3 regions of the Ruminococcus sp. J1101004sp1_RTP21198st1_B9_RTP21198_201120 genome follow, and region 2 is predicted to be linked to each of the others. Evidence: riboswitches for the same ligand, from Rfam matches in the RefSeq annotation. Region 2 holds a riboswitch; each other region holds the start of a gene.
The links. Region 2 has a riboswitch for cobalamin ahead of AB5618_RS02875 (DUF6783 domain-containing protein). Riboswitches for the same ligand answer to the same signal wherever they lie in the genome.
Positions count from the first base shown of each region.

Region 1: linked by a shared signal. The riboswitch ahead of AB5618_RS12855 (ABC transporter substrate-binding protein) and the one ahead of AB5618_RS02875 (DUF6783 domain-containing protein) in region 2 are both predicted to bind cobalamin.
Region 3: linked by a shared signal. The riboswitch ahead of AB5618_RS08320 (sirohydrochlorin cobaltochelatase) and the one ahead of AB5618_RS02875 (DUF6783 domain-containing protein) in region 2 are both predicted to bind cobalamin.

Region 1 is NZ_JBCOMI010000017.1:70,213-76,542, reverse strand. Features, by position in the region: gene AB5618_RS12870 (sirohydrochlorin cobaltochelatase) at 1-328, opposite strand, end outside; gene AB5618_RS12865 (ABC transporter ATP-binding protein) at 351-1,124, opposite strand; gene AB5618_RS12860 (iron ABC transporter permease) at 1,121-2,206, opposite strand; gene AB5618_RS12855 (ABC transporter substrate-binding protein) at 2,208-3,200, opposite strand; cobalamin riboswitch at 3,318-3,515, opposite strand; gene AB5618_RS12850 (type I restriction endonuclease subunit R) at 3,621-6,330, opposite strand, start outside.
Region 2 is NZ_JBCOMI010000003.1:77,290-83,619, forward strand. Features, by position in the region: gene AB5618_RS02855 (EutP/PduV family microcompartment system protein) at 141-614, opposite strand; gene AB5618_RS02860 (BMC domain-containing protein) at 621-998, opposite strand; gene AB5618_RS02865 (phosphatase) at 1,277-1,990, shown strand; gene AB5618_RS02870 (cysteine-rich small domain-containing protein) at 2,114-2,422, opposite strand; gene AB5618_RS02875 (DUF6783 domain-containing protein) at 2,516-2,614, opposite strand; cobalamin riboswitch at 2,883-3,071, opposite strand; gene AB5618_RS02880 (GDSL-type esterase/lipase family protein) at 3,303-4,349, opposite strand; gene AB5618_RS02885 (NlpC/P60 family protein) at 4,523-5,878, opposite strand; gene AB5618_RS02890 (N-acetylmuramoyl-L-alanine amidase family protein) at 6,161-6,330, opposite strand, start outside.
Region 3 is NZ_JBCOMI010000010.1:16,967-23,296, forward strand. Features, by position in the region: gene AB5618_RS08310 (sodium:alanine symporter family protein) at 1-862, shown strand, start outside; gene AB5618_RS08315 (hypothetical protein) at 925-1,533, opposite strand; gene AB5618_RS08320 (sirohydrochlorin cobaltochelatase) at 1,669-2,991, opposite strand; cobalamin riboswitch at 3,195-3,371, opposite strand; partial or broken gene AB5618_RS08325 (DUF6783 domain-containing protein) at 3,443-3,544, opposite strand; partial or broken gene AB5618_RS08330 (DUF6783 domain-containing protein) at 3,521-3,631, shown strand; gene AB5618_RS08335 (metal-sensing transcriptional repressor) at 3,793-4,176, shown strand; gene AB5618_RS08340 (heavy metal translocating P-type ATPase) at 4,276-6,330, shown strand, end outside.

The DNA.
Region 1 (6,330 bases), on a different contig from region 2:
ATTGGAAATGATCCGCACACGCCAGAACATCCTTTTTCATAAGGTCATTTTCCACACCGTTCATTACATGCGTAGGCTGGACGATCACCTCTGTGATTCCATCTGTTCTCATACGCTCCATTGCTTCTGTCACATTGTCATAGTGAATATGATCTCTCTTTGCAATTCTGGCAAGGATCATCTTGCTTGTCCATGCGCGATAAACTTTACAATCTGTAAAAGCAGCTCCAATTTCTTTTTCAATTGCATCAATGGTCACTGCTCTGGTGTCCTCGTGACTGGTGCCAAAGCTGACTACAAGGATCCCTTTTTTTGCTGTATCGCTCATTCAGATTTCCTCCACTTTTCCTTTATTTTTTCACATGCAAAGGATGGTATGTAACATTCAGCATGCCGTATTCATCCTTTTTTACAGTTGCATCTACTTCATATAACATATGTATAAAATCTTCTGTAATGACTTCTTCCGGAGTTCCGCAAGCCACCAGACGACCGTTCTTCATGGCATAGATCCGGTCGCAGTATGCTGCTGCAATATTCAGATCATGCAAAGCACCGATCACAGTGACCCCAAGACTTTTTACAATATCCAGAAGCTGGAGCTGGTATTTGATGTCAAGATGGTTGGTAGGCTCATCCAAGATCAGACAGTCAGTTTTCTGCGCCAGAGCTCTTGCCAGAATGATTCGCTGCTGCTCACCGCCAGACAGACTGGAAAAAACACGGTGCCGATAGGGAAGCATTCCCACTTTTTCCAGACACTCTTCCACGATCTTATAATCCTCGGCATTATCCCGTTCCATGGTTTTCTTATGAGGAGCCCTTCCCATCATTACAATTTCCTGTACGGAAAATTCAAAATTATAGTAATTGTGCTGGGACACCACTGCCAGTGCTTTTGCAGAATCCTTTACCTTATATTCGTTCAGCGGTTTTCCATCCAGCATGATCACGCCGGTATCTGGCTTAAGTACACGGTAAATACATTTCAGCAATGTACTTTTTCCACTTCCGTTTGGTCCTATAATTCCTACAAATTCCTTTTCCTTTATGGCTGCGTCAATTCCCTTAAGAATCTCATTTCCGCCAAGCTCCACATGGATATCAGAAGCTGTCAGTTTCATGATTTCTCACCTCCGAATCCATAAGATCTGCGTACCAGCAGATAAATAAAGCAAGGTGCTCCGATCATGGATACCAGGATTCCGATTGGGACTTCACTCTTGGGAATAATGATCCTGGAAGCAACATCTGCCCAGATCAAGAAAATGGAACCGCTAAGTGCTGACAGTGGAAGCATTTTCTTGTGATCGGTTCCAAAGAACATTCGTACCACATGAGGAATAATGAGTCCTACAAATCCAATGATACCTGCGGAATATACCACAAAACCGATCAACAGTGCTGTCACTACAAGATACACCTGACGATATCTGTGCAGGTCAGTTCCTAATGTGATGGATACCTCATCTCCAAGCAGCATCATATTGAGAATACGGCTCTGGGTGCAGAAAAACAGGGTTGCTATAAAAACGCAGGGAATAATCACAGCCAGATTTTCCCATTTCGCGCCTGCCAGACTTCCCATCAGCCAGAAAGTAACTGTCTGGATTCCATCTCTGTCGCCCGCAATATAGACAACAAAGTTTGAAAATGCACTGCACACACTTCCAAGTGCTGTACCTGCAAGCAGAAGTCGGACCGAATTTGCCCGGCCTCCTATATTTGCAGTGATCTGTACCAGTACAGAAATAAGGAAAGCTCCGATAAATGCGCAGATTCCAATAGAGTTGGAGCCAAATACGGCTCCAACTCCAAGAAAGATTGCCACTGTTGCACCAAGAGATGCACCAGAGGAAATACCCAGAATATACGGATCTGCAATCGGATTTTTCACAATGGCCTGCATTACCACACCTGCAACTGCCAGACCCATGCCAACGGCTGTTGCAAGAAGAATACGGGGAAGGCGGATAAACCACACAATATCAGACATGGCTCCTACACCATAAACCTCCGGATCCCCGATTCCAAACACTTTATACAAAATTACACTATACACATCTTTCACAGAAAGATCTACAGAACCAATGGTAACTGCAGTCAGAATGGATATCACCAGAAGCACAGTCAGTAATATCACCGCCAGCACATAGATCGGCTTTCCATGAAAAATTCCATTTTTAAAATCCGGTTTTCTTTTCATTTTATTCGTACAGATCCGGATATAATGCTTTTGCAAATGTCATAATTCCATCATAGGTTCTGACACCGCTGCAGTATACCTCGTTCAGGTTTACAGAGAATACTTTGTTGTTCTTAACTGCAGAAAGGCTCGCATATGCAGGGTTATCTGTAATATCAGCGATTGCCTCATCAGCTGTCATAAATCCATCATAGTTGATCATGAATAATACATCCGGATCAGCTGCAATCAGATCCTCTGCACCAACGTTTTCAGAGTTCTCTGCACCAAGCTTCAGCTCTGCACCAAGTGTCTCCGGAATATTTCCGCCAAGTGTCTCTGTTCCATATACACGGAAGGAATCTCCCTCATCCTCAAGAACGGCTACGGATAACGGGTCTGTTCCTTCCACATGCTCTTTTACTTTATCAATCTCACCCTTCATCTGATCAACGATTTCCTCTGCCTTGTCTTCGCAATCAAAGATCTTGCCAAGGTTCAGGATATCCTCATATTCGTCTTCAATTGTACGTGGGAACTCAGAAGCCGGTCCCTTTGCAGAACTGTTCAGGGACATGTATGTATTTACATCTCTCTCCTGCCAGAAGCTTACATCAGAAAGCCAGTCATCACTGAAAGAAGAATACCATGCCGCAATAAAATCAGGCTCCATTGCAACAACTTCCTCTTTGGATGGCTTGGTATCCATATACTGAATCTTGTCAAATTCATCTTTTAAATCCTCACGCACATCACCGTCCAGGCCGCAGGCTGCTACGATCTTATCACCGAGACCAAGTGCCAGAAGCTCTTCTACGTTAGAGTTTGCATAGGCAAATACTTTCTCCGGAGCTTTCTCAAAAGTCATTTCAACTGGCTCATTCTCGTAATTGTAGGTTGTGATCGTTACGGGATAATGGCTGTCTCCATCCTCCGCAAATACAGTTGTTCCCATTCCCAGGCTGAGAATTCCTGCCAGACATAACATTCCTGCTGCTGTTTTCATGTTTTTCATGCTTTTTCTCCTCACTTTTTCTTTTGAATTTCTGTTTTTAAAAGAAAAAAAGTCCGCTTCCATGAAAAGCGGGCATCACAAAAAAACATGATACGAAAGACAGCACTTTACACGGAAGTTTCTTTCTATGAACCAAGCAGGTTTCCTGGCTTACAGCTTAAATCCCCATTCCCTTCTCACATAAAAATGCAATGGATATGAATGTGGCATAACTGAATACAGTGACCGGATCGTTCAGGATTCTCACCTGATTCCCTCTTCTGAAAATAGTATAAATTTTATATATTTTTCAGCACTTGGCACATTTATTCTTTTAAGCATTGCTATTATAACTTGCCTCTTAAATAAAGTAAAGATATTTCTTTAACAATGTTTTTGATTTTGAATATAATATAGGCATCCCCTTACTTACTTATACATCTATTTCCCATACGGTGCCGTGTCTTCAGCAACCATACCCAATTCCGTTTTCGGAGAATAGGTATACACCTTGCTATTCTCAGCGTAATTCTCCATATCATTATTATCTGTCCATAGCTCACACTGTGTCATCACGGTCTGCACTGCATCATCCATTCCTTCCGGCGGATAGCGATGCTTTTTGAGCAACCGCTTAATCATCATACGCATTTTCGCTCTGGCAGAATCCCGTTTCTGCCAATCTATTGTTCTGTTCTTACGCAGTGTATCTGCCAGTTCCTTTGTAATGGCAATCAGTTCTTCGTTTTCATAGAAATCCTTAATGGCCTCCGGCTTTGTCAGCGCATCATAAAATGCCAGTTCATCAGCAGTCAGTCCAAGCTTGTCTCCCTCTTTATGAGCTGTCGCAATCTGTTTTGCCAGATTCAGCAATTCTTCAATAACCTGTTCATTGGTCAACATTCCATTCAAATACGTATTCATAGCACGCTGTATAATTTCACTGAATTTCTGCGATTTTACCACATTTGTATGACGGTAAATCTGCACCTGTTCCGCAATCAGCCTTTTTAACAGCTCTACAGCAAGGTTTTTCTCCTTCATTTTAGAGATTTCCTCAAGGAACTTTGGATCAAAGAGCGAAAATTCCTGATTTATATCTGAGAAAAGGTTAATGACGCCTTCGCTCTGAACACTGGCTTTCAGAAGCTCGTTAATGCGAGCATTCATTTCTGGCAGAGAAATTTTCTTCCCCTCTCCCTGATTCATCAATCTTGTAACAAGCACACGAACGGATTCAAAGAATGCCGCTTCCACACGCAGCTCTTTTTCTACCAGAGAGGAACACAGCGACAATGCTTGCCTGAGCAGCAATGCCTCTTTCAGGAAATTCTCTCGTTCCTGTTCTTTATTCACAGCGACAATAAAGTTGACCGCACCGCTGATTGCCTTGGAACGCTCCAAATCCGTACCTGTCATAAACTTGGAATAATCATAACCGTGGAACAAATCCCGACAGATAGACAGTTTCTCAAGGAACTTCGGATATGCAACCTTGGCAACATCGGTATCACCGTAATTCTTCCTATCGCGAGTAGTGTAGTCATTCATTGCCTGCTTCAATGCAGAAGCAATGCCAACATAATCGACAATCAGACCGCCTTCCTTATCTCCAAATACACGGTTTACTCTGGCAATAGCCTGCATCAGATTATACCCCTGCATCGGCTTGTACACATACATGGTTGCAAGAGATGGCACATCAAATCCTGTAAGCCACATATCCACGACAATGGCAATCTTCAGCGGACTATCATTATCCTTAAACTCCTTTGCCAGCTCATCCTTATGGTGTTTATTGCCGATGATTTTATTCCATTCTTCTGGATCTTTGTTACTACCTGTCATAACAACAGCAACTTTATCCGTCCATCCGGGACGAAGTTGCAAGATACGCTCATATATCTTCATGGCAATAGGGCGTGAGTATGCTACGATCATTGCCTTACCTGTGAGCAGATTCGCACGATAATTTTCATAATGATTCAAAATATCGTCCACAAGGGAGTTGATAGTTTTCTCATTGCCAAGAATGGCTTCCATCTTCCCCAGTTCTTTTTTGCTCCTTTCGATAACCTCTGAATCAGCATTTTTTGCCATAATGTCATATTCTTGGTCAATGAGCTTCAAAGTCTGCTCATCCAGTTTCAGCTTGATAACACGGCTTTCATAATATACCGGACGGGTAGCACCATCCTCAACCGCCTGTGTCATGTCATAAATATCTATGTAGTCACCGAACACTTCACGAGTGTTGCGGTCTTTCATAGAAATCGGCGTTCCGGTGAAGCCAATAAATGTAGCATTCGGCAGTGCATTTCGGATAATGCGGGCAGAACCGATCTTAATTTCGCCTGTTTTCGCATCGACCTTTTCCTTTAGACCGTACTGTCCACGGTGAGCTTCATCTGCCATAACCACAATATTTCTGCGTTCGGAAAGACAATCAAAGGATTCCTCAAATTTTTGCATCGTAGTAAAAATAATACCATTTGCTTTTCTACCGTCCAGAAGTTCTTTCAAATGCGCTCGGCTTTCTGCATGAACAGGCTCCTGACGCAGAAAATCCTTACACTTGGCAAACTGTCCGTATAGTTGATCGTCTAAGTCGTTACGGTCTGTGATAACTACAATGGTCGGACTGTCCAGAGCATCTTGAAGACGATGAGCATAAAATACCATCGACAGCGATTTACCGCTGCCTTGTGTATGCCAGAATACACCACCCTTGCCGTCCGTCTCCGTTGCGTGTTTCGTGGAAAGTACTGCCTTATTGACAGCAAAATACTGGTGATAACCTGCTAATATCTTGAACTGTTTGGTTCCTTCATTGGAGAAACAGATAAAGTTCTTGATAATATCCAGTAAACGTTCTTTTTCAAAAATACCCTCAAAAAATGTATCGAACTGAGCATACTGTGTATTTTCATAGCCGCCGTCCTTCGTTTTCCATTCCATGAAGCGATCTTCGCCAGAAGTGATTGTACCAGCTTTCGATGTCATAAGGTCACTCATAACACAGATACAGTTATAAATAAACATGGAAGGAATCTCATGCATATAGTTGCGAATCTGTGTGTATGCTTCGGATGCATCCGTTTCCTCACGAGAGGGAGATTTCAGTTCCACCAGGACTACCGGCATACCATTC
Region 2 (6,330 bases):
GTTATGTTGTAAGTTTACACCATTCCACATTATAAGTCAAGGTTTTTCCGTTGTTTTATGTTGTTTTATGTGGATTTTTTTCTGGGTTGCTATGTTGTTTTTCGTGGTTTTACTGTTTTTCCCCATTTGGCAGGTATTTTCTAATTCACCGGATCAGAGGCATCTTTTTCCCACGGCATTACATCGCCATCTTCCCTGAGATATTCCAAAATCTCCGGAATGCCCTCCTGCTGCCTGGAGTCTACATAAAAGATTTTTTTACAGCCGGCAAGCTCCAGCCAGGACGTGGCAAGTTTTACATTTGCATCCGGATTGTGGATTTTGGTAACAATTCCAATTACTTCACGGTTGGCCATACAGGTAATGCAAGGTGGAAAAAGACAATAAGGTTCCGTGGCAGATACCAGCAGACCTACCACATCTGATTCATATGTATACAACGCCAGGGCGTGTCCCAGACCTTTCGTCTGGGCATACTCTCCTGGCGTATCTACGATCACATCAAAATTATTTACATATTGTGTTTTATGATAATGTATTTTTTCACCACGCAGGGCCTGGGTCAAAGTAGTTTTTCCAGCCTCGCTGCGACCGATCAGAACAAGTTTCTTCATATTCTGTCAAGTCCTTGTAATGGGGCATAAAGTAAAGCCCAGTTTATTTCCCACATAGTCCATAATTGCGCTGGTAGAAGCTTCTACTTCCGACACAGTACCTGTGATGATCAGGCTTCCGCTGAAACGGTCAACAAACCCCAGTTCAATGCCAGATGATTTCATCGCAATATCTGCCATAATGATAGCAGTTTCTGCCGGACTTACAGTCATGATCCCAATGGCCGCTCTTGAGTAGTCCAGCGACGGATCAAGACCCAGCTTGGTGTAAAGAATCTTATCCGGATTGGCAATGATATGTGCCAGGGAAATCTGCTTGCCTGGTACAAGCTCCTGTACGATTCTCTGTTTCATTTCCGGAGACATATTATCTGTGTATCCCATTTTCTCCTCCTGAATAAAGAGTTTTATTTTCTGATTTGATTATACCTTTCTGCTTTCCAAGTGTCAACAAAAAGCAACATTTCCTGGCATGTTATATGTGGTTTTTCTTGTAGTGCAATGTTGTTTTTATTTGTTTTCTCTGTTTTTTCTTATTTATGATTGACATGTTTTTTGCCCTCTGGCATACTAAAGTTAACTGTAAATGGCTTTTCAAAACACTTTTATAGTGAAATTACCAGCTGCATATATTCACGTAATCTTGACTAGGAGATGATTTTATGTATCTTTCTGATATACACACACATTCCATTGCCAGCGGACACGGCACAACCTGCACCATCAGCGACATGGCAAAGGCTGCTTCTCAAAAAGGGCTGAAGCTTCTTGGAATCACAGACCACGGACCAGCCACTCTAGCTGCCGGAACTTCTTCTTATTTCCGAAGCCTGATCTATTCGCCCAGGAAGCGTTTCGATGTGGAATTATTATATGGAATTGAACTGAACATTCTGGATACCGATGGAAAAACAGATCTGCCACAGGAGCTTCTTGATAAGCTGGACTACGCAATCGCCAGCATGCATTATCAGAATTTCCGGCCAAAGACCAGGGAAGAAAATACTGCTGCTTTTCTGAACGTAATGAAGAATCCGGTTATAAAGATCCTGGGACACATTGATAATCCCCAGTATGACATAGATTACGACGCAGTTGTAAAGGCTGCCGGTGAAAACGGTGTTCTCCTTGAGATCAACGAAGCTTCCCTGGCGCCTTACGGATATCGGGGCGATACACAGGCCAACTGCGCGCAGATTCTGTCCTGTTGCCGGAAGTATCTGGTTCCAATCGTGCTTTCCAGTGACAGTCATGGAACAGAGCATATTGGAGACTTCACTTATGCCGCTGATTTCGTTCATAATGCTATGTTTCCAGAGGGTCTGATTCTCAACAACCAGATTCCGAAATTAAAGATGCTGTTAAGCATACGATAAAAAGGACCCAGCTTGCAGAATTCCAATGGAATTTTGCATTACGCAAAAACTCTCCGAGAAATATAAATACGTAAGCTTAACTTCGTATATATTCCGGAGAGTTTTTTATACTTATTTCTTTGATTACTCATTTTCATTTTTATGATCTGCTTCTCTTACTTTCTGCATCATCGCAGCAAGTTCCTGATATTTTCCTGTCACATAACCGTAGTTTTTCTTCTTATGAGGGAGCTGACAATTCGTACAATCTTTAAATCCCTTCTCATTATATTTGAAATTTCCGCCGCATTTGTCTCCAAGGGCATAAAGCGGGCAATAGCAGAACAGACAGTTAAAGTCCTCCGGATCAGCTCCTCTATGACAGGGAAAATACTCACATTTTTTATGACTGAAATAAGCGTATTCTTTGTCTTCCCAATATTTTTTCTCCATATTTCTCTCCTTATCTCATACAACTCAAAGCAAAATATTCTTTATATTCTATTTCGTAATGCCCAAAAATCAAATGCTAAAAAAGAATCCCGCTTACAGGAATAGAATACGGCCAGAGAGTGTTTGAAAAAGTTTTTCTGCAAGATGTACGTCACAATTTGCGGGAAATTGCGGGAATGATTCTTCAAGCATGCTCTGGAAAAGTGTAAAAAAAATACCGCATATGCGGCTTCTGGATCATCATTATTTAAGAGGGAGCGATGCTACTCCGGGGTAGAATATGATCCGTTCATATATACGCGGAGGGAACGGTTTCATCCGAAGTAGTATCGCCTGCCATTTAATCTGTATAATTCTTCTGAACAGGCGATCATTCCATAAAAAATGTCCACTCACAAAAGCGGACAACATCTCAGGGCTGCGGATTCCCCAAAACTGGTTGTTACACTTTCATCGGAAGTTTAACCTCGCCATACCAAGCAGGTTTCCTGGCTCCAGGATCATCACATCATCTCTCCTTCTCATGCGCAAGCACAATGGACTATGAGATTCGCTCCTCTGTTACAGTGACCGGATCGCTCAGGTTTCTCACCTGATTCCCTCTTTCTGCCAGCTTGTAGCTGTCAGCACTTAATATGTTCACTATGGAATTATACTGACATCATAGTACCACCGGTCACTGTCTTTGTCAACCCTTTGAAAGAATTTTTGTTATTTTTTTATCAACCAGAGTTACTGTTTACTGGCAACGTTCCGCGAGGTGTTTTTTGTGAACAAAGTTCACAGAAAACCCGAGAATTAAGTTTGCGCAGCAAACGCTACTTCTTGTGCTTGTCACAAGAAGGTTCGTCTTTCTGTGCATCGCGAAGCGCGTTACTGGTCACAGCGTGACCAGTAACGTCATTTTCTCCAGAATCTTCTCCGCCAGGATTTTCGCTGTTTTTTCATGAGATCTGTGCCCCGGGTGCTGCCTTGATCCAAATTCTCCTTCCAGTGTATCCGGAAGCTTCACAAATTCTACGCGCTCATCCCCTGTTTTTCTTTTATAATTCCCCACCGCTTTCTCAAGCGTCGTAGAAATTCCATCTCCCAGCATTCCATAACACCACAGAATATAGCTTTCCGGATTACATATGCGCAGTTTCCTCAAAAAGTCTTCCACAGCCTTTCCAACCCTGTCCATATTCTTCGTGCCGCTGCCGTCGTTTGTCCCCAGATTCACCACGATCACATCAGGCTGAAACTTCTGGAAATCCCATTTTTCCATAGCACCCAGTTGTTTGTTTCTTTCTCCATTCAAAAGACCGCATACCTGCTCATAATATAGCGGGATTGCCTGCTGCTCATTTCCTTCCCAGGAACAGAAAACACCCCAGCCACTCTGACTGATGCAATTGTACACCGCGCCCAGTTCTTTTGCTGCCATATATGCATAATTATCCACAGCATTAAAGCAAAAGGAATTCCATGTCATTTCTTCTCCTGCACCGCTGCCACCCTCACCAGAGGTAATGCTGTCCCCGATTACTTCCAATCTGAGCTTTGGTATTTCAAGAGGTAAGAACTCACCGTCAGTTTCAACCTCCAGCAGCTGAAGCAATGTTTTTTCATCTGTGGGAAACGCAGGGGTATCACGAAGAAGCTTTACATTTCTTACCTTATCCATTTCCATATTACGGAAAAGGCAGATTTCCTGTTCTCCCTTATTTACCATAAGCCGTTGGGACAATACACCATCTATGATCACATCCACCCATGGCTCAAAGGCATCATAATCGGAGCGGATTTTCACCCATATTTCTGTTGCTTTTACATTCAGTTCAATTCCAGAGGCGGTCCAAAATAGTGTTACAGGCTCCAGACTGCCATTCGTTCTTCCTAATATTCTTAAATATGGAATTTCCTTCATCTGATAATGATTCAGCATTTTTCTCTTCCTCTCATCTGGCTATATAAAAATATTTATGTTACGATTTTCAGACAATACTTTTATTCTTACTATACTTCTTTTTTCTTTGCTTTTCCACATTATTTCCAGAAAAAAAAAGCCCCTTCCGGATTTTCATCTCCGGAAAGGGCTCACAAATTCATTTATTCAGATTACACAAGACGTCTTACAGAAGTAATCGTTCTGTATGCAGCATTATCGCTGACCTTGATGCCATCTCTGGCATTGGATGCATGTACGATCTGTCCATTTCCCATATAGATTGCAACATGTCCGCCATAGCAGATCAGGTCGCCTGGCTGAGCATCCGCATAGGATACTTCATATCCGGCATTCTGCTGCTCATAAGATGTTCTTGGAAGACTTACGCCAAAGTTCGCGTATACACTCTGCACAAAGCCAGAGCAGTCAGCGCCACTGGTAAGACTTGTTCCTCCCCATACATATGGGTTTCCAACAAACTGTGTTGCATAGGATACGACAGAAGATCCGGAACCAGAAGAACTGCTGGCTGAGGAACTGTCAGAAGAACTATCTGAGGAACTGTCGGAGCTGCTTGCATCGGAATTGTAATCAACTGTATTGTCGGTATCAATTACATTACCATACTCATCATATTCATAATCAGAAGATCCATCAGAAGAACCGCTTACAACATTTCCGTCTTCATCATACTGAACATCTTCAGAGGAATTATCTCCGCTCTGAGCTGCTTCCTGTGCAGCAGCAGCTGCTGCGGCCTCTGCCTCTGCCTGGCGTCTTGCCTCTTCTTCTGCGGCAATGCGTTCTGCCTCAAGCTGCTCAATTTCTGCCTGCTGCTGTTCCAGAAGGTTCGCATACTCAGTAGCCTGCTGCTGTGCATATGCGATCTCGTTCTCGCAATCAGCACTGTTCGCACGGGTTACATCCAACTGATACTGAAGGTTAGACTGCTGAGCCTCATATTCTTCCTTCATAGTCTCAAAATCAGCTTTCTCCTGCTCATACTGATCTTCTAACTTCTGAACCTCCTCAATCGTTCTTGCATATTTCTGAAGGCTCTCTCTGTCCTGCTCATACATCTGCTGTGTATACTCAGCTCTTGTAAGAAGGTCTGCAAGGTTATCTGCATTTAACATCATCTGGAACCATGCATTGTTTCCACCTTTTTCATAAAGATACTGAATACGTTTCTTCATGGCGCTGTACTGTTTATCCTTGGCATTCTGAGCCTTGGTCAGGTCGCCCTGTGTTTTCTCAATTTCTGCTTCCTTGGAAGCGATATCACTCTCAAGAGTCTGAATGGAAACCATTACATTTACAAGATCAGAATTCAAAGATTCGATCTGGCTCTCAAGCTGCTGCTTCTGATCCCACAGAGCACTCATACGTGCGTATGTAGCATCCAGCTGCTGGCTTGTCCAAGCCTGCTCTTCTCTTAAATCGCTCTCACGGTCAGCCATTACGCTTACAACCTGTGAACCGCACATTAAAATTGCCAGTGTCAGACATACAATTCTTTTCTTCATGTTTCGTCACCCTCGTTAATCTTTTTGATAATCTAAAAAGCTCAATTTGTAATATGTTTGCAATATTTCGTTCAATCTTGCTACATATTAGCACACTCTCGCAAAGATTTCAAGCCTAAATTGCAATAAATTTTAAAATTTTGTAACATTTCGTAATACATTTGTCTAAATAAGACATCTTAGAGCGTGTTTGAAAAAGGCTTTCTAATTCAACGAAATTTCCTGTTACGCAAAAAGAGAACCAGTATTTCCACTGATTCTCTCTTGTATATTACTTAGCCATTATTTTCCAAACAAATCGTACAAAATCTGATCTGCTGTCATATTGTAATAACCATCCGGATCAGAAAGTGTATCTCCATTCCATCTCAGATAGTTACCATTTCGGATATAGTTTCCAACTGATGGATGATAGTTGAAGATGCTGTATCCGGAATACAAGGACATATATT
Region 3 (6,330 bases), on a different contig from region 2:
CATCAATTCTGCATTGCTGAATTATAACGTGATCAGCGAAAGCGCCGTTTCTACTTCCAACCTGATCATCGGAATCATAATTGCCATTCTGATCGCAATGATCCTTCTTGGCGGAATCAAACGAATTGGCCATGTTACCGAAAAGCTGGTTCCATTTATGGCTCTGCTTTACATTCTTCTCGGACTGGGAGTTATCCTTCTGAACATTCAGAATGTACCAGCTGTATTCGCTTCTATTTTCAGAGGGGCATTTCAGCCCAGAGCTGTAACAGGCGGCATTGTTTTAAGTATGTTCACAAGTTTAAAAAAAGGTGTTTCCCGTGGTATCTTCTCTAACGAGGCTGGTCTTGGTACCGGATCCATTGCCCATGCGTGTGCAGATACCAAAAAGCCTGTAAAACAGGGTATGTTCGGTATTTTCGAAGTCTTTACAGATACCATCGTGATCTGTACACTGACTGCACTGGTTATCCTTTGCAGCGGCGTTGCTGTTGATTATGGAAAAGCAGCTGGCGCAGAGCTTACTATCCTTGGATTTACTTCTACATATGGAAGCTGGGTATCCATTTTTACAGCAGTTGCCATGTGCTGCTTCGCTTTTTCCACAGCAGTCGGATGGGGACTTTACGGTGCCCGCTGCATCGAGTTCCTGTTCTCTGAAAAAGTGATCAAACCTTTTATGGTTATTTATTCCCTGGTTGCCATCCTTGGCGCAACTGCCAACCTTGGACTGATGTGGAGCATTGCTGAGACATTTAACGGTCTTATGGCAATTCCCAATCTGATTGCTTTGTTCCTGCTTTCCGGTACAGTTGTGAAACTGACAAAAGAATATTTTGCCGGTGAGGGCAAAACAAAATAAATATAAAAAGGGACATCGCATGAACCGTTTTCGCTCATGTGATGTCCCTTTCAGATTATTGATCAATCCTTATTCTCTTCCTCGGCAGCTGCATCTGTAGTTGTATCAGCATCTTCGCTTTTCTCTTCCTCACCGATCTCAACTGCATTTTTTTCTTCCTCAGTCTGCTCCTGCACATCCGTAACGCTTACCTTATGGTCATACCATTTGCCCTTTTTACCAATGATTGCCAGGTCAAATTCTTCATCCAGCTTCTCTACTGGAACATTGAATCCATAAACCTCCTCTGTCATGCCATCGCTGTAAGTTACCTTATCAATAGTAGGCTGAATCAGTTCAGCACCGTCTTTCTGTGCATCCTCTGCTGTTCCAAGGAAAACATTCTCAATATTCTTGGAAACGAGAGTAATATGAACGGTCATTTTACCATCCTTTACAGTGAGGGTAGCTCTTCCGTTGCAAGCCTCATTTACATGGAACATACTGCTGTCTGTGTCAAACTCTACACCATAAACACCGTCTTCAAGTTCGCTGTCTACGGCATTCTCTGAACCATCTGTGGTTTCCTCTGCCTCAGCCTCTGTGGCTTCTGCAAATGCCGGGAATGCAGTTCCTGCTGTCATAGCGGAAATACTTACAGCTGTTAATAAAATAACTAATGAACGTTTCATAATAACTCTCCTTGCTTTTTCTTTATTTACGGTGCACTTGTGTGTGCCGTATTTGTTTTATTACTCAAACAGCTGCCCCACAGTGTAGGAGCAGCTGCTTTTGTTCTGTTGCAATAACAATTTATACCAAGATAATTATTTCGTGATGGAATCAATAGCTGCCTGAGTATGAGCTACATAAAGCTGCTCAACAGCGTCAATTCTTCCAAGACCTTCGATCTGGCAGTCAATCTCATCGAAATCTCCAGAAGCCTCGAACATGCTCTTCCAGGAGTCATCATCATCACCAGCCATATCATTGTTTGCATGGTCACCAGCAACAACCATAAGCGGACGAAGGATTACTTTCTTGAATCCGGCATCTTTTACTTTATTGATAACTTCATCACAAGCTGTATCCTCTGGCTCACCCTCTACAGTACCGATGAATGCGTTTGTAAATCCAAGGTTATCCATCTGTGTCTGCATCTGGTCATATGTAACGTTTGCTGTATGGGAAGTACCATGTCCCATGAATACAAATGCAGTTCCATCCTCTGCAGCTGCTTCCATGTTGTCATATCCAGCTTCTTTTACAGCTTCATCTGTGATTGCCTGAGCAACAGCAGCTTTGTCATCGTTGATAACGGTAGCGTCATCGCCAACCTCACCAAGCATTGGCTCAGCGATTGCTACAGATTCAAATTTATCTTTGTAAGCATCAATAGCTTCTACCATCTCATCGTACTCAGCACCATGCATAAGGTGTGTAGGCTGAACTACAAGATTCTTAACACCGTTTGCTACTGCACGGTCAAGTGCCTGCTGCATGTTGTCAATCTGCTCATCATCTCTTGCCTGTACATGGTTGATAATGATCTGAGCGGTAAATGCTCTTCTTACAGACCAATCCGGGAATGCTTCTGCAAGAGCATCCTCGATTCCCTTAATATCCTCTGCACGGCTGTCGTTAAAGGATGTACCAAAGCTTACTACAAGAAGCTCATTCTCACCGATCTCGTCCTGATTACGAGGATCATCCTTGGAAGCATCACCTGTATCACGTCCGAAATACTCTGGGCTTGCCTCTTCTCCCTCTACAAGCTCTTTCTGAGCATCTGTAAGGGCATCCCATGCTTCTTTAGCTTCCTTGCACTGCTTATCTGTATCATCTGTTCTCTCCTGAACATAAATAGCATCGATAAGTGCTGCTACTTTATCAGCCGCTTCCTTATCTGCATCTGCAGTGTCATCAGCTGCTTCTGCATCGTCTGTTGTCTCTGCATCATCAGCTTCTTCTGCACCGTCAGCTGCCTCAGCATCGTCTGTTGTCTCAGCATCATCAGCTGCTTCTGCATCGTCTGTTGTCTCCTCTGCCGCTTCCTCTGTCTCTGCAAATGCAACAGTTGCTGTTGCTGCTGTCATGCTTGCTGCCATAGAAGCTGCAAGAAGGATTGCTAATAAAGATTTTCTTTTCATTTCTTTTTCCTCTTTTTTTTGTATTTCCGGATAGAATCACGTATAAAGAATCCCATGGGAAATTTATCACCAATCTCCCATTGCATAAAAACAGCCGCATTTTCTGCGACTGCACACATTCTCATATACACACTTTTCTTCCAAAAAACATTCAGGAAATATTCATGTATCGTTATGAGAATACAGGTTCTGTGTACCGCAGACCTAAGATTCCACGCCAAGGCAGTTCTCCTGACTTCAGTCAACACTGCTCCCCCTTCCCGGTTTCCCAGTGGGCTCTGAAGCAATTCCCTTACACAGTGACGGCATCGTTCCGGACTCTCACCGGATTCTCTTTTGCGCATCATGTTCATGATGCAACCTTCGCGCTATAACCATTATACATATTCGACTCGGATATTTAATATGTACCATATTATTATATATTTTTTATGAACTTTTTATGTATTTTTTATGAACTAGAGTATGTTTGAAAAAGGCTTTCTGCAAGATGTGCGTCACAATTTGTAGAAGATTTCGTCCGGACGAGGGCGCCGTAGCGGGCTACGGCAACTGAATTCGGGCAAAAAATACCGCAAAGTGGGGCGTGCAGATTGCGGGAATAATTTTTCAAACAGATTACTATTCACTCCGTTCATAGCAACACGCTTCGCGATGCACAGAAATCATGCTTTCGCATGGTTTCGCGCCGCAATTCTCGGGTTTTCTGTGAATTACTTATTGACAAATACCCCGCCAGGGTATATATTGATTTCATCAAGTACATACCCCTAAGGGGTATATAAGGAAAGGAGTCCGCCTATGACAGCTGATCATAAATCCGAATCCTGCCGTAGCCACACCGCAGCCGATCCTGCAACTCTTTCCAGCCAGGAAACTACCAAGAAGGTCTGTTCCTGCTGTTGTACCAAGCACACCGATCGTTCCGAAGCAGAGCGCAGGAAGCTGGTAAACCGTCTAAAACGTATTGAAGGCCAGATAAGGGGGATTATAGGAATGCTGGAGAATGACGCTTACTGCAACGATATTCTTATTCAGTCAGCAGCTGTAAATGCCGCTGTGAATGCATTTAATAAGGAACTTCTCGCCAATCATATCCGAACCTGTGTGGCAAGAGATATCCGTGACGGTAAAGACGAAACCATTGATGAGCTGGTTGCAACTTTGCAGAAGCTAATGAAGTGAGATATCAGCGTATTCCGAATGTGTACCTGCCTGCGGAGGTACGAATGTGCGGAGCAGTCCGTCGGTATCGAAACACTGTAATCGAAGGAGGAATTTATTATGGAACAATACAACGTCACCGGCATGAGTTGTGCAGCCTGCAGCGCCCGTGTAGAAAAAGCGGTAAACAAGGTTCCGGGAGTTACTTCCTGCTCCGTGAGCCTGCTTACCAATTCCATGGGGGTAGAAGGAACCGCCTCAGCCTCTGCCATTGTCTCAGCTGTAGAAGAAGCCGGATACGGCTGCAGCCTGAAGGGGGCTTCCGGTCAGAAGGAATCCGTTTCCGATGCTGAAAAAGCCCTGGAAGATCATGAAACGCCACTTCTCAGGAAACGACTCATTGCATCAGTAGGTTTCCTTCTGGTGCTGATGTACTTTTCCATGGGACACATGATGTGGGGATGGCCGCTGCCAGCCTGGTTTGATGGCAACCATATCGCCATGGGACTTGTACAGCTGCTTCTTGCAGGAATCGTCATGGTCATCAATCAGAAATTTTTCATCAGTGGCTTCAGGAGTCTGTGGCACCGCTCTCCGAACATGGATACCCTGGTAGCTCTCGGCTCCATGGCCTCCTTTGTATGGAGTGTCTACGCCCTGTTCGCCATGACCAGAGCCCAGGTTGACGGCAATTCCGAACTTGTCATGCACTACATGATGGAATTCTATTTCGAATCTGCCGCTATGATCCTGACCCTGATCACCGTTGGAAAAATGCTGGAAGCCCGTTCCAAGGGCAAGACCACGGATGCCTTAAAAGGTCTTATGAAGCTTGCTCCCAAGACTGCCGTTGTCATCCGAAACGGCCAGGAAGCCACCGTTCCCATTGACCAGGTTGTAAAAGGTGACACCTTTGTTGTTCGCCCTGGTGAAAACATCCCGGTGGATGGTGTGATTATCGAAGGCTCCAGTGCAGTCAACGAATCTGCCCTTACAGGTGAGAGTATCCCTGTTGACAAAGCTGCCGGAGATCTTGTCTCCGCAGCCACAGTCAACCAGTCTGGTTTCATCAAATGTGAAGCTACCCGCGTTGGCGAAGACACCACCCTCTCCCAGATCATCAAAATGGTCAGTGATGCTGCAGCCACCAAAGCTCCTATTGCAAAAATCGCAGACCGTGTTTCCAGTGTTTTCGTACCTGCTGTTATCACCATTGCAATTATAACAACTATTGTCTGGCTGCTTACCGGTCATGAGGCTGGCTACGCCCTGGCAAGAGGAATTTCCGTTCTGGTCATCAGCTGCCCATGCGCCCTTGGTCTTGCCACTCCGGTTGCCATTATGGTTGGAAACGGAATGGGTGCCAAAAACGGTATCCTTTTCAAAACAGCCGTCTCCCTTGAGGAAGCCGGAAAGGTTCAGATCGTAGCCCTTGACAAAACCGGAACCATCACAAACGGTCAGCCGGAGGTTACTGACATTCTCCCTGCAGACGACGTATCTGAGAACGATCTTCTCACCCTTGCCTACGCCCTTGAAAAAAAGAGCGAGCACCCTCTTGCGAAAGCCATTCTGGAAAAAGCTGCAAGCCTTGGTCTTACAGCCCAGGAAGTCACAGAATTCCAGGCTCTTCCCGGCAATGGACTCTCTGCGAAGCTTGGTGCTTCCACGCTTATCGGCGGAAGCATGAAATACATCAGCACTCTGGCAGCTGTCTCTCCGTCTCTTATGAACCAGGCCGAGAAGCTTGCCGAAGCAGGAAAAACTCCTCTTCTTTTCGCAAAAGATGGAAAACTTCTTGGAATCATTGCAGTTGCTGATGTAATCAAACCGGACAGTGCACAGGCGGTCAAAGAGCTTCAGAATATGGGTATCCACGTAGTTATGCTTACCGGAGACAACAAGCGCACGGCCAGAGCCATCGGCGCACAGGCAGGTGTTGACCAGGTTATTGCAGGCGTCCTTCCAGATGGAAAAGAGAGCGTCATCCGCTCCCTGAAGGAAAAAGGCAAGGTTGCCATGGTTGGCGACGGAATCAACGACGCACCAGCCCTTACCAGAGCAGATATTGGTATTGCCATCGGTGCCGGAACGGATGTAGCCATCGACGCAGCAGATATTGTCCTTATGAAAAGCCAGCTTTCCGACGTGCCAGCTGCTATCCGTATGAGCCGC